DNA from 4 places in the Exiguobacterium sp. H66 genome. Region 3 is predicted to be linked to each of the others. Evidence: predicted binding sites of a transcription regulator. Region 3 holds the regulator's gene; each other region holds the start of a gene.
The links. Region 3 encodes Rex, which represses fermentation and respiration genes when NADH is low (regulators of the CRP and FNR family bind a similar motif). Its sites were predicted from a motif close to TTGTGAAATATTTCACAA; they were not measured.

Region 1 (3,163 bases), on a different contig from region 3:
AGGCAGATTATTATGCCGGCGTGTGGGCACATCACGCGCAAGGGGAGAACTTGTTGGAAGAAGGCGACCTTGAAGAAGCGCTTGGTGCTGCAAATGCCGTCGGTGACGATACACTTCAGAAAAAAGGTCAAGGATACGTCGTGCCGGAAAGCTTTACGCACGGGACATCGAAACAACGGAAAAGCTGGTTCCAAAAAGGTTTTGATAACGGAACGATTGAAGGCGGCGACACGTTCGAAGCAGCAAACTTATAAGCGGATGACTTCAAAAAGAGACCGTTCCGAGTGGGGAACGGTCTCTTTGGGTTAGTCGTTGTAATTGTTAAACATCTTCGCATCATCCGGCACATTGGCGAGGTAGACGATTTTTCCGTCTGCATCAAGGCGGGCGATATCCGTTCCGTCTTGTGTGAAGACCGTTCCGTCAGCCCGCTTGCCACAGACTGCCCAGCGTGTCTCGAATGTATCGCCATCTGCTGACGGGAGCCAGGCTTCATACATGTGCTTGATGTCCTGGTTGGCAGTGAAGACCAGGCGGACGAATTTTTTCCAGGCGTCGATGCCATGTTGCTCCTGTCCATTCAGGACGAACGTGATGTCGTCCGAAAAGAGGGAAGAGAGGTCACTAAAAGCCTGTTCATCGGTCCGGGAAGCGTCAATTGAACTACCTCCACCTACGCTACGCTAAGAGGTGGAAGATTCCTGAGTTATCCGACCTATCGGTCGAAACTTTATCAGGCTAACCCCGTCGTCCCGACGGTTGAGAGTTAATCTTGTCAGTTTCTTTTGCGCGGTTGCCTACTTCGCTTGGTTTTCGCTACTTCGGTCATCCGCAAGGTGAACGTTGAAGATTTTACGTGACAGACGAACTCCCTGTCACAACCCTATATCTTCAGTTTTCAAAGAACATGACATTGATTTTATTCCTGATTTTGAGTGTTTTTAAACCAAGAATGTCGTGCAATTGACGTGTCTCAAGACACGTTTTGCCCGAAGGCGATTCATCTCCCACCTGCGCTGGGCTTCGCCCTGAGACGCTTAGAGGTGGGCGTATTCTCGCCTGATTTTGATAAATCAAAGTAGCGGTCAAGTGTAGTCACGCGTAAGTCTCCTTTTAGTTGCGAATCATTTGTTGTTCAATCAAGGCTTGCAATGTCGTTAAGTGGTCAGGGGGACAGTTCCGGTCGATTTCCTGTCGGAGCGACCCGATCGTTTCACGCTTTAAGGTCGATTGCCAAGCGTCTTCCGCTTCCGTCATCAAGTTCGATAAGAGGCGGACGTTCTGTTCTTTGATGCCCATCAAGTCCTCAAAGACACCACTTGAAGCATAAAGAGATTGTTTTCCTTCGATGGCTTCGTAGACGTCAAAGATACGAATCCGATCGGAAGGTTGATTCAGTCGGAAACCGCCTTTGACCCCCGGGACAGACAGAAGGAGGTTAGCACTGACGAGTTTACGTAATAGTTTTTGAAAGTACGTCGGTGACGCGCCGAGCTGCTGACTGATGAACTCACCGGGTAAAAGTCCTTTCTCCGGCAAAAAGGTCAGTAACAGCATCGCGTAGACGGATTGTTCGACTCCGGTCTTCATTTGCATGGTATTCGTCCTTTCTGTATAACGTGGATAATTATTATCTATAATAATGAACGTCAGCAATTTTGTCGAGTAAAACGCTTCTCACAAAACCGTCACACCTTTGGAGCGGCATTCTCATGGCAACTAAACGAAGAATTCGGTATACTGAATGTACGATATGTGAAAATATTCACTAAAAGTCGTTCACAATTTGTGAAGGGGCGTTTTTATATGAATCCACTTAAAGGAATCATCTCGATTCCACGTACGATCATGTTGCAATTGATGCTGGCGGCTGTCCTGATGGGGATTGCGGTCATCGGTCAATCGTACTTGATCGTCATCATCGTCGACCGCATTTTTCTTCAAGGGGACGCCTTTGCGGCAATCGTTCCGCTACTCGGTGTCTTACTGCTCATGCTGATGTTACGGGTCGCTGTTACGTATTGGAACGGGCGGCTCGGGACGGTTCTCGCGGCACGTGTCAAACAAGACATTCGTCAGGCGCTCGTCGCGAAATATACGACGAGTTCCGTCGAAGTGATGTCGCAAGGACAGTCGGGACAAAAGGTCAGTGTATTGCTTGACGCAGTCGATGAGATGGACAGCTATTACAGCCAATACTTGCCGAAAGTCATCCAGACGTCGATCGTTCCCTTGATGGTGCTGATCGCAGCATTCAGTTATGACTGGATTACGGGACTCGTCATGATGATCACGGCACCATTCATTCCCTTGTTCTACATCGTCATCGGAATCATGACACAAAAGCGTGCCGATACGCAGCTCGAGAAGATGACGGCGTTCTCCGGAACCTTCCTCGATACGCTGCAAGGCATCACGACGTTAAAGTTGTTTGGTCGCGCGAAAGCACAGCAGGACGTCATCGAACGGAGCAGTCTCGACTTCCGCGATGCGACCTTGACCGTGCTGAAGCTTGCCTTCTTGTCGTCGTTGATGCTGGAGTTCATCTCGATGCTCAGCATGGGGATGATTGCCCTTGAGGTCAGTCTCCGGTTGATTCTCTTCCAAAGCATCACCTTTGTTCCAGCCTTCTTGATGCTCGTGCTTGCACCGGAGTATTATTTGGCCTTAAAAGAGATGGGGGCAGCGTTCCATACCGGACGGGGCAGTGTTGCGGCGGCGAAACAGATTGCGTCTGAACTGACGCAAGACGACCGGGGCGTAACGTTCGGAACGGTTGAATTAAAGTCCGCGACACCACCGCGGATTGAACTGAAAGACGTGGACTTTACGTATCAGGACGAGCGGTTTGCACTGACCGACGTCACGCTGCGCATCGAACCGTACCAAAAAGTCGCCTTGATCGGACGAAGTGGTGCCGGGAAGTCGACCGTCCTGCAGTTACTCGCGGGACTGGCCGATCCAAAGAACGGCGAAGTGCTCCTGAATGGTCAGCCACGCGCACAAATCACGGAAACGAGCTGGTTCGGACAGCTCAGCTATATCTCGCAGCATCCTTACCTGTATGCGGGGACACTCGCCGACAACATCGCCATTGGTGAATTACGGGAGGCGACGCGGACAGACATCGAGCGTGCGGCGGCTGCCGCAGGACTCGGGGAAC
Region 2 (3,163 bases), on a different contig from region 3:
AGAGATGCGGTAGCGCCAAAGTTTATTCATGCAATCATTCCTTCATAAGCTAACTAGTAATGTCATTAGCTTAACCACTAATTCCCAAAAAGTGAAGAGTTATCTATTTTTTAGGGGAACATCTTTTGGTTACGGGAATCCAATCGTTTTATATTTTGAGATGAAACCTGAAGCGATACCAAACGTAGACGTATATGATGGGTCAGCCTTCGTTTACAAAAAACAACCCACCTCATGACAGGGGGGTGTCGTTTCATCGTGTGCGGTTCATTTAAAAAGAGTAGGAATGTTCTTTGTAATTTCCAAAGACGGTATGAATCTCAGAGAAGGTGACGAAGGCATTAGGTTCGACAGAGGAAACAATTTCCTGAAGACGAACGATTTCATTATTCTGTACGACGACATAAACCATCTTCTTTGTCCGGTTGGAATAGCCACCGCGCGCATCGAGAATCGTGACACCACGACCGAGTTCTTTTGTGATGACGTCGTTGATTTCATCTGCTTTTTCACAAATGATAATACATTGTTTAGAAGCAGAGTAAAAACTATAGACCGTTTGCAACGCCTTGGCGCGAACGAAGCTCATAATTAATGCATACATAACATGTTTTAAGTCGAAGACTAACCAAACTAAGATATAGATCACTAAATCCTGCATTAAAAAAATACGCGGGAGCGGCCAGTTATGGAAGCGGGCATAAAAGAACTTTCCGAGGATGTCGAGTCCACCTGTCGAAGCGCCGCCAAAGAAGATTAATGCCATTGCGAGCCCGGAAACTAACCCTGCAAAAATGGAGGCGACGAGAGGATCGTTTAATGACTCAGGAACCACTTGTGTTGGAATCCAATCAATTAAAAATGAAGAAATAAGGACGATAATTCCTGAAAGTAGCATGAATCGTTTTCTTAAGAAGCGAAAACCAAGTAAGAAAAGCGGGATATTCAAGACAAGTTGGGTCAGTCCGATAGGCGTATTGAACAACTCTTGGAAAATAAGTGTGATTCCCATGATGCCGCCAGATCCAATGTCATTTGGAGATAATAAAAGGCTGATATAAAGGGAGTAAAGAAGTGTACCGATTAAAAGGAAACTGATTTTTTCTGTTCGTTTTTTCTTGCTCGTTTGTTTAGTCTTCATTGTGATTGATGAGAAATCCTCATGCTCCTCCTTCGTAAAGTATCTGCCTGCAAGAGTACGCCTATATAGCATTAAATTCAACCCCTCAACTGAAAAATATCGTAAAAAGGTGACGCGGGTCGAAAGGAATTGAGTGAATTGAAAAAAATCCTTTTATTTTTATGCTGTGCGCTCATTGGATTAAGTACAGGTTCCGTTTTTATGTTGCATTACTCGAGGGAATCCCCTGACAATAAGTGGCGTGATGGAGCACTGGTCACCCGATATGTCGGAACATCGGTTGCAAATACAAATGCAATGACAGGATTTATTGAACGATTTCCATTTTCAGACGCACTTAAACAAGTACAGATTGAAGGAACTACCGTTTCCTTACGTTATGAAGTGACGGGTAAATCCAGAAAAGAATGGGTCGGGACAAATCATGAATGGATTGATCCGTCTACACCCTCTTTTATCAAAAGTCGATTTCCGCAACTCGTCATGCACCATACGCTGGCTCTTTTTTTAGCGATTCCTAATGTAATGACAGTTGAAATTCAATATACGGATCCTGTATCAATCCTTCAAATTAAAATCACGCGTACTGATTTTGAAGGGTATACACCACGCGATATTGAGCGAGCTTCGACGTCCACTAACCGCTTTAATCGTGTAGTCATTGACGACTATGTATTAGTTGAATCAAGGCGAAAATCCTTTCTGGAATACTTCCGTTCACAACTCAAAATATACCCGTAAAGTAGTTGTATCTAGCAAGAAAAAGCTTTTTTCACAAACTTGACACAATGGTATCGTTTACATGTCATTCTTTCGTAAAAACCTTAAATAAGGGGTAGGCAGGGGTTGAACATCTTATAAGATGGAAGTATGATAATAAGTGAACAAACATTGTGAAGTGTTGAACAAGAAGAAAGCGAGGTTTCTACAATGAATGAAGTAGAAGCATTAGAAGGGCTAAGAAATAAAGCGGTTAAATCAACTAAAATGCTACAAATGCGTCCACTCGAATATTTAGTTCGTGCCATGCTTGCTGGGGTATTCATCGGTTTTGCTATCATATTTACACTCAAAGCAATCAACGGACTTTATCTAAATGAATCGGCTGCGATGACGCTCGTCGGTGGATTAACTTTTGGTGTTGCGCTTGTCTTAATCGTCTACGGCGGTGCAGAACTGTTTACAGGAAATACGATGTACTTTACTACGGCGACGATGCGTGGATACACTACGAAAATGGATACGTTTAAAGTATGGACGATTTGTTTGATTGGTAATGGTCTCGGAGGACTTGCCTTCGCGTTACTCTTTTCGCAAACTGGAATCATTCAAGAGTTAGGCGCAAACAACTGGTTGTTTGCTGTCTCTGAATCGAAAATCCATCACTCGACATGGGAAATCTTTACGCGAGCAATCTTCTGTAACTGGATGGTTTGTTTAGCGATTTTCATTCCGAAAAACATGAAAAATGAATTGGCACAAATCATGATGATGATGGTTTTAGTTGCTGTCTTCTTCGCATCAGGTTTTGACCATGTCATTGCCAATATGGCATTGTTCTCAATCGCGCTTGTCGTACCTCACCCAGAGGCGATTTCATTTGCCGGAGCAATCCATAACTTAATTCCTGCTCTCTTCGGTAACATCATCGGTGGAGCACTCTTCATGGGAATGGTTTACACGTGGTTGAATAAAGAAAAGCTAGAAGTGGATCAATCAAAACAACAAGCTGCGACAATCAACATCGCGACGAAAAAAAAAGCATAAAGAAAAGGTAAGGTAGCGACGGGTTTTCCCGTCTCCCTTACCTTTTTCTTTATTCGAGATGTTGGAAGCGATCGACATCTGCTGCGAGTTCTTCATAAATCGATTCGACGATTTGAGCATCATCGAACAGACCGAGTACATTTTCGTCAGGTAGTGCATCGACTGGGGAAGTAAAATAGAGCACAGCCGTCAATAATAATTGTTCTTGTTCTTCCTTCATCGAAAAACGTTTTTGATAAAGGGCACGTAACATCT
Region 3 (3,163 bases):
TCGTTTTGCGTAATTTTAACTTCGCGAGAGCGAGGCGTCCGCGCTCGCCGCCGGATAATTCATGAACGAGCTTGAAGACATCATCACCACTGAACAGGAATTGACCGAGGACGGACCGGACTTGTTGTTCCCGCATCAACGGCCACTCGTTCCAAATTTCATCGATGACCCGGTTGCGGTCGTTGAGCTCGGCTTGCTCCTGATCGTAGTAGCCGACAGAAACGCCGGTCCCGAAACGATGTTCACCGAATAACGGTTTAATCCGGTTGACAAGGACTTTCAGTAACGTCGATTTTCCGATTCCGTTCGGACCAACGAGGGCGAGGGATTCGCCGCGTTGTAAGCGGAACGTGATGCCTTTTGAGACGGCTTCTTCATAGCCGACCGCGAGTTGCGTGACTTGTAACACATCGTTCCCACTTTGTTTTTCAATCGGGAACGACAGGACGGTGCTGCGTTCATCCCCATCCGGACGATCAATCCGGTCGACTTTTTCAAGACGTTTGCGGACGCTTTGTGCGCGTTTCGTCGTCGTCGCCCGTGCGATGTTACGCTGGATGAAGTCTTGCATCTTCGCGATGTCTTCCTGTTGCTGTTCGAACTGCTTCATTTCTTGTTCGTAGAGTGCTGCTTTTTGTTCCAAGTACTTCGTGTAGTTGCCGGTAAACTTCCGGCAGACGTTCCGTGACAGTTCATAGACGACGTTGACGACCTGGTCGAGGAAGTAACGGTCATGGGAGACAATCAAGACCGCTCCACGGTAACCAGCCAGGTAACTTTCGAGCCAAGAGAGTGTATCGATGTCGAGGTGGTTCGTCGGCTCGTCAAGAATCAACAGCTCAGGTGCCTGGAGCAACATCTTCGCCAGTGCGAGTCGCGTCCGTTGCCCACCGGATAGCGTCTGGATCCGGCGTGAATAATCGTCCGGATAAAAACGCATCCCGTGCAGGACGGAGCGGATATTGGCTTCGAACTGGTAACCACCGGCGTCCGAGAAGTCATGTTGGGCTTGATCGTATGTTTTTAACAGACGGTCGTAAGCAACAGCATCATTCAAGATATGGTCCATCCCCATCTCAATCTCCATCCGACGGAGCGAACGTTCCTGCTCTTGCAGGTGCTCGAACACGGTCAACATTTCATTCCAGATCGTTTCATTCGACTCAAGACCGCTGTCTTGGGCGAGGTAACCGATTTTCACTTCCTTACTCTTCATGATTTCACCAGAGTCATGACTGAGCTCTCCGGCGATGATTTTTAAAAGTGTCGATTTTCCGGCACCATTTCGTCCGACGAGCGCAATCCGGTCCCGCTCCTGCACTTCGAGTTTAATATTGTCTAAAATCGGCTCAACACCGAATGATTTTGATAGTTGGTTCACTTGTAAGAGAATCATAAAAACATCCATCCTTCCACCCTTTAGTCTATCATGAAAAAAACGCAGGAGTCCCGTGGAATATATTATTTGTTAGTCTATGTGAAGTGGTTTACAATCAAAGAGAATAGAATTCTTTGCATTGATTTGGGTGCCACGTCAGAACGTGGCCGAAGGGGGAACTGCAGTATGAATGGGCCAGACACAAAAATACCACAAGCGACGGCGAAACGACTGCCGTTATATTATCGTTTCATTCAGAGTCTTTATAACTCAGGCAAACTGCGCGTCTCTTCAGCAGAGCTCAGTGAAGCGGTCAAAGTCGATTCAGCGACGATCCGCCGCGATTTTTCCTACTTTGGGGCGTTAGGGAAAAAAGGATACGGTTACAACGTACAACATCTATTGACGTTTTTCCGAAAGACACTGAATCAGGATGAAGTCACGAATGTGGCACTTGTCGGGGTCGGACATCTCGGAACGGCGTTTGCAAATTATAACTTTTTAAAGAATAATAGTACTCGGATAGTCGTTGCGTTTGATGCGGACGAAAACAAGGTCGGAACAACGACGCAAGACGTTCCTATCTATCATGTCTCTGACATGAAAGAGCAAATCGAAGCGAACAAGGTTGATGTCGCCATCTTGACGGTCCCATCCCAGTTCGCACAGTCAGTAGCGGATGAGTTAGTTGAGTATGGTGTGACCGGAATCCTGAACTTTACACCGGCGCGGTTGAACGTACCGGCCCACGTTCGGGTCCATCACATCGATTTGTCGATCGAGTTGCAGTCACTAGTTTATTTCATGAAGCATTATTCGCAATCAGCTGAAGGAGTGAAATCATAATGGAAAACTTAATCCCGTTCACACTCGGTATTGGACCAGGAAGCATCGCCTTGATCGGTGCCGTCGCCTTGATCATCTTCGGACCGAAAAAGTTACCGGAGCTCGGTCGTGCTGCCGGTCAGACGTTAAAAGAGTTCAAGAGTGCGACAAACGGCATCATGGACGATGATAAAGACAAAAAGGATGAATCGAAAGAGAAGTGATTAAATTATGGCGATTGATCAAGAACAGAGTGTGACATCGCATCTAGACGAGTTGCGCAAGCGGATCGTCTGGTCACTCATCATCGTCGTCGTCTTGTTCGCCGCGGCCTTTCCGCTCGTCCGACCGCTCGTGCGTTTTCTGCAGTCGGACCTGAAAGAGCTCGGCATCGGATTGAATGCCTTTAATGTGGCCGATCCCCTGATGTTGTACTTGAATTTAGCGTTCATCATCGCGGTCGTCCTGGCTTCACCATTTTGGATGTACCAGCTATGGGCGTTCATCCGACCCGGTTTATTCGAACAGGAACAGAAAGCGACCTTGACGTATATTCCGGTCACGTTTTTCTTATTTTTGTCCGGAATCGCGTTCTCTTATTTTTGGTTACTTCCGTTTCTACTCAAAGTATCGACGGAACTTGGGCAAGAGCTCGGCATCGAGCAAGTCATCGGGGTCGAAAACTATTTCAGTTTCTTAATACGGCTGACGATTCCGTTCGGTATCTTGTTCCAACTGCCGGTCGTGACGATGTTCTTGACCCGTCTTGGACTCGTGACGCCATTGTTCATGCGGAAAAATCGGAAATATGCGTACTTTGCGCTGTTTGTCATCGCGGCTTTAATCTCACCACCGGATGTGACGTCACATCTGATGATTTCGGTACCGTTGTTCGTCCTCTATGAAATCAGCATCATGATTTCAGCCCGGACGTACAAAAAAGTACTGATTCTTGAGCAA
Region 4 (3,163 bases), on a different contig from region 3:
TTCCTTTTGAGCGAGCGATTAAACTGTGCGCAAGCGCGTCCGGCAAACCTGTTTTCGACAGGGCGACGGCGAACGCACCAAGCAAGGCATAACTGAGGGCAATTTCTGCGCCGGCTCCAAGGCCGCCCGAAAAGCTTTCAATCGTTTTCGTTAAACCAAGACCACCGAGCAATCCACCGACGAGAGCGCTGATGACCATCGCGAGGACGATGTGGACACGGAAGATGGCTAAGACGAATAACAGGATGACAGCTAAAACAACAGCATTGAACATAACTTTAAAACCACACTTTCTTTTGGTATCACTGTACTATACTAAAGTATCATACAGACCGTTCTTTTTGCTGTCAAGAAAAAAACATGAAAAGGCACGACCGGTGTCGGTCGTACCTCCTTTCTACTATATAAAGACAGGTTTAGCAATCGACGCGGTCGAGTTTCCCTGTCCCGGGGTCGATGACGAGTCCATGGACGTTCGTGCCCGGTGGTAACAACGGATGGTTTTTAATCAGACCGACGGAATGGCCGACGTTTTCTTCGACTGACGTAAACCCGCGTAACCATTGTTTCAAGTCGACGCCGGATGCTTCGAGTGTCTTTAGGACTTGCGGATTGATGCCGCGTCCTTCCATCTCGGCAATCATGTTTGCCGGATCGATCGTACTCATGCCGCAGTCGTGGTGACCGATGACGATGACTTCTTCCGCCCCGAGTGCGTACAAGGCGACGAGGATCGAGCGCATGACGGAACCGAATGGGTGTGACAGAACGGCCCCTGCATTTTTAATGATCTTCGCATCGCCGTTTTTTAGACCGAGCGCGTGCGGGAGGAGTTCCGTCAAGCGGGCATCCATACACGTTAAGATCACGACCTTTTTATCAGGGAATTTATCCGAGATGAATTGTTCGTATTGTTTTTCTTCGACGAATTGTTCGTTGAACGCAAGCATTTGATTGACGATTGTCATGAAACTTCCTCCTTCAAAACAAATAAATATGTATCTTTTAATAGATTACACGATGTTTTGTCCGTCAGACAAGCAAAGAAAATAGGTGCTGTGAGAAAAGTCACAGGCAAGGGATTCAAAAAAGATGCCTTGTCCGACAACACCTTTTGAGAATGAGAACGTTTTCAATGATGTGAAATAGTTCACAGGATGGTCATGCACAAATCATCAAAAAGGCGGTATGATTGATTTGTGAAGGAAAGCACAAACTATTGAATATCAGCTTGGCATTCCTAACATCTAGTAGGGAAATGCAGACTCAGATTCGTTCCAAAATAGGGAGGAAACCAAACATGGCTGTCAAAGAAAAAATCAAACAAGACGTATCACCTGTCGAACAAACAATCAATAAAATCGTCGCAAAAGGTCAAACCGCATTACAAGAATTATTAACATTTGATCAAGAGAAAATCGATACGATCGTCCGTGACATGGCGCTTGCCGGTCTCGAACGTCACGTTGAACTGGCACGACTCGCCGTAGAAGAAACAGGACGTGGTGTCTTTGAAGATAAAATGATTAAAAATATGTTTGCGACGGAATATATCTATAACAGTCTCCGTGAAGAAAAAACGGTCGGCATCTTAGAAGAAGATGTTCAAAACGGACTAACATATATCGCAGAACCGGTCGGTGTCGTCTGTGGCGTCACACCTGTGACGAATCCGACATCAACGACGATGTTCAAAGCGTTGATCGCGATTAAAACACGAAACCCGATCATCTTCGCCTTCCACCCGTCAGCGCAAAACTGCTCACTCGAAGCAGCGAAAACATTACGTGACGCGGCTGTCAAAGCAGGCGCACCGCGTGACTGCATCCAGTGGGTCGAACAACCGTCACTCGAAGCAACAAAAGTCTTGATGAACCATACGGATATCGCGATGGTCCTTGCGACCGGCGGAGCCGGCATGGTCAAATCAGCCTATTCAACAGGTAAGCCGGCACTCGGTGTCGGACCAGGGAACGTCCCATGTTACATCGAAAAAACAGCGAAAATCAAACGTGCCGTCAGTGACCTTGTCCTCTCAAAAACGTTTGATAACGGCATGATTTGTGCATCGGAGCAAGCGGTCATCATCGATCAGGAAATCTACGCGGAAGTTCGGGCGGAGATGGAAGCACTCGGTTGCTACTTCTGTACAGTAGATGAGAAAAAACGTCTCGAAGCGCTCGTCATCAAAACCGATACATGTGCCGTCAATGCCGACATCGTCGGGAAACCAGCAACCTGGATCGCAGCAAAAGCCGGCATCGATGTCCCGAGCAACACCGTCATGCTCGTCGCGGAACTTGAAAAAGTCGGCTCAGAAGAACCCCTCTCACACGAAAAACTAAGCCCTGTCCTTGGTGCGTATAGCGTCCAGTCAACGGAAGATGCGTTCCATGTCGCCGAACGGATGCTTGAAATCGGTGGCCTCGGTCATACGGCAGTCATCCACACGACGAATGACGACTTGATGACGGCATTCGGAATGCGGATGAAAGCCTGCCGGATTCTCGTCAACAGCCCGTCAGCACACGGTGGGATTGGTGATCTGTATAACGAATTGACACCATCACTGACACTCGGTTGCGGCTCTTACGGGAAAAACTCCGTCTCTGAAAACGTAACGGCGAAACATCTACTCAATGTCAAGAAGGTGGCGAGACGACGCGTGAACATGCAGTGGTTCAAAGTACCGGAAAAGATTTTCTTTGAAAAAAATTCAGTCCAATACTTGAAATCGATTCAAGATGTCTCACGTGCGTTGATCGTCACCGATCAAGCGATGGTCGAGTTCGGCTACGCGGATAAAGTCATCCGCAACTTACCGGCAGGCGTCAGCTACCGGATCTTCGACCAAGTCGAACCGGATCCATCGGTTGCAACGGTTCAGACAGGAGCGCAAGCGATGCGCGACTTCAAACCGGACTTGATCATCGCCCTCGGTGGCGGATCAGCGATGGATGCAGCGAAAGGCATGTGGCTCTTCTACGAGCAACCGAACGAAACGTTCTCGAACTTACGTCAAAAGTTCCTCGATATCCGGAAACGGGCCTATAAATTCCCGGCGCTCGGTAACAAAGCGAAGTTCGTCGCCATTCCGACGACGTCCGGAACAGGATCTGAAGTCACACCGTTTACCGTCATCACGGATAAAGAGAAAAACGTC

Region 1: cydD (thiol reductant ABC exporter subunit CydD) is a predicted target of Rex. The motif match lies at 1,754-1,771, and genes of this name have one in related genera.
Region 2: KNP88_RS11145 (formate/nitrite transporter family protein) is a predicted target of Rex. The motif match lies at 2,033-2,050, and genes of this name have one in related genera.
Region 4: adhE (bifunctional acetaldehyde-CoA/alcohol dehydrogenase) is a predicted target of Rex. The motif match lies at 1,139-1,156, and genes of this name have one in related genera.

The regions. Positions count from the first base shown of each region.
Region 1 is NZ_JACSMQ010000008.1:118,586-121,748, reverse strand. It holds gene ypfJ (KPN_02809 family neutral zinc metallopeptidase) at 1-254, shown strand, start outside; gene KNP88_RS13035 (nuclear transport factor 2 family protein) at 306-584, opposite strand; gene KNP88_RS13030 (Rrf2 family transcriptional regulator) at 1,114-1,596, opposite strand; gene cydD (thiol reductant ABC exporter subunit CydD) at 1,807-3,163, shown strand, end outside.
Region 2 is NZ_JACSMQ010000006.1:107,462-110,624, forward strand. It holds gene KNP88_RS11130 (CHASE3 domain-containing protein) at 1-30, opposite strand, end outside; gene KNP88_RS11135 (YitT family protein) at 272-1,141, opposite strand; gene KNP88_RS11140 (hypothetical protein) at 1,280-1,882, shown strand; gene KNP88_RS11145 (formate/nitrite transporter family protein) at 2,072-2,908, shown strand; gene KNP88_RS11150 (DUF1232 domain-containing protein) at 2,958-3,163, opposite strand, start outside.
Region 3 is NZ_JACSMQ010000014.1:17,986-21,148, reverse strand. It holds gene KNP88_RS15245 (ABC-F family ATP-binding cassette domain-containing protein) at 1-1,396, opposite strand, end outside; gene KNP88_RS15240 (redox-sensing transcriptional repressor Rex) at 1,565-2,224, shown strand; gene KNP88_RS15235 (twin-arginine translocase TatA/TatE family subunit) at 2,224-2,427, shown strand; gene tatC (twin-arginine translocase subunit TatC) at 2,435-3,163, shown strand, end outside.
Region 4 is NZ_JACSMQ010000005.1:122,767-125,929, reverse strand. It holds gene KNP88_RS09985 (Na+/H+ antiporter family protein) at 1-274, opposite strand, end outside; gene KNP88_RS09980 (beta-class carbonic anhydrase) at 417-968, opposite strand; gene adhE (bifunctional acetaldehyde-CoA/alcohol dehydrogenase) at 1,301-3,163, shown strand, end outside.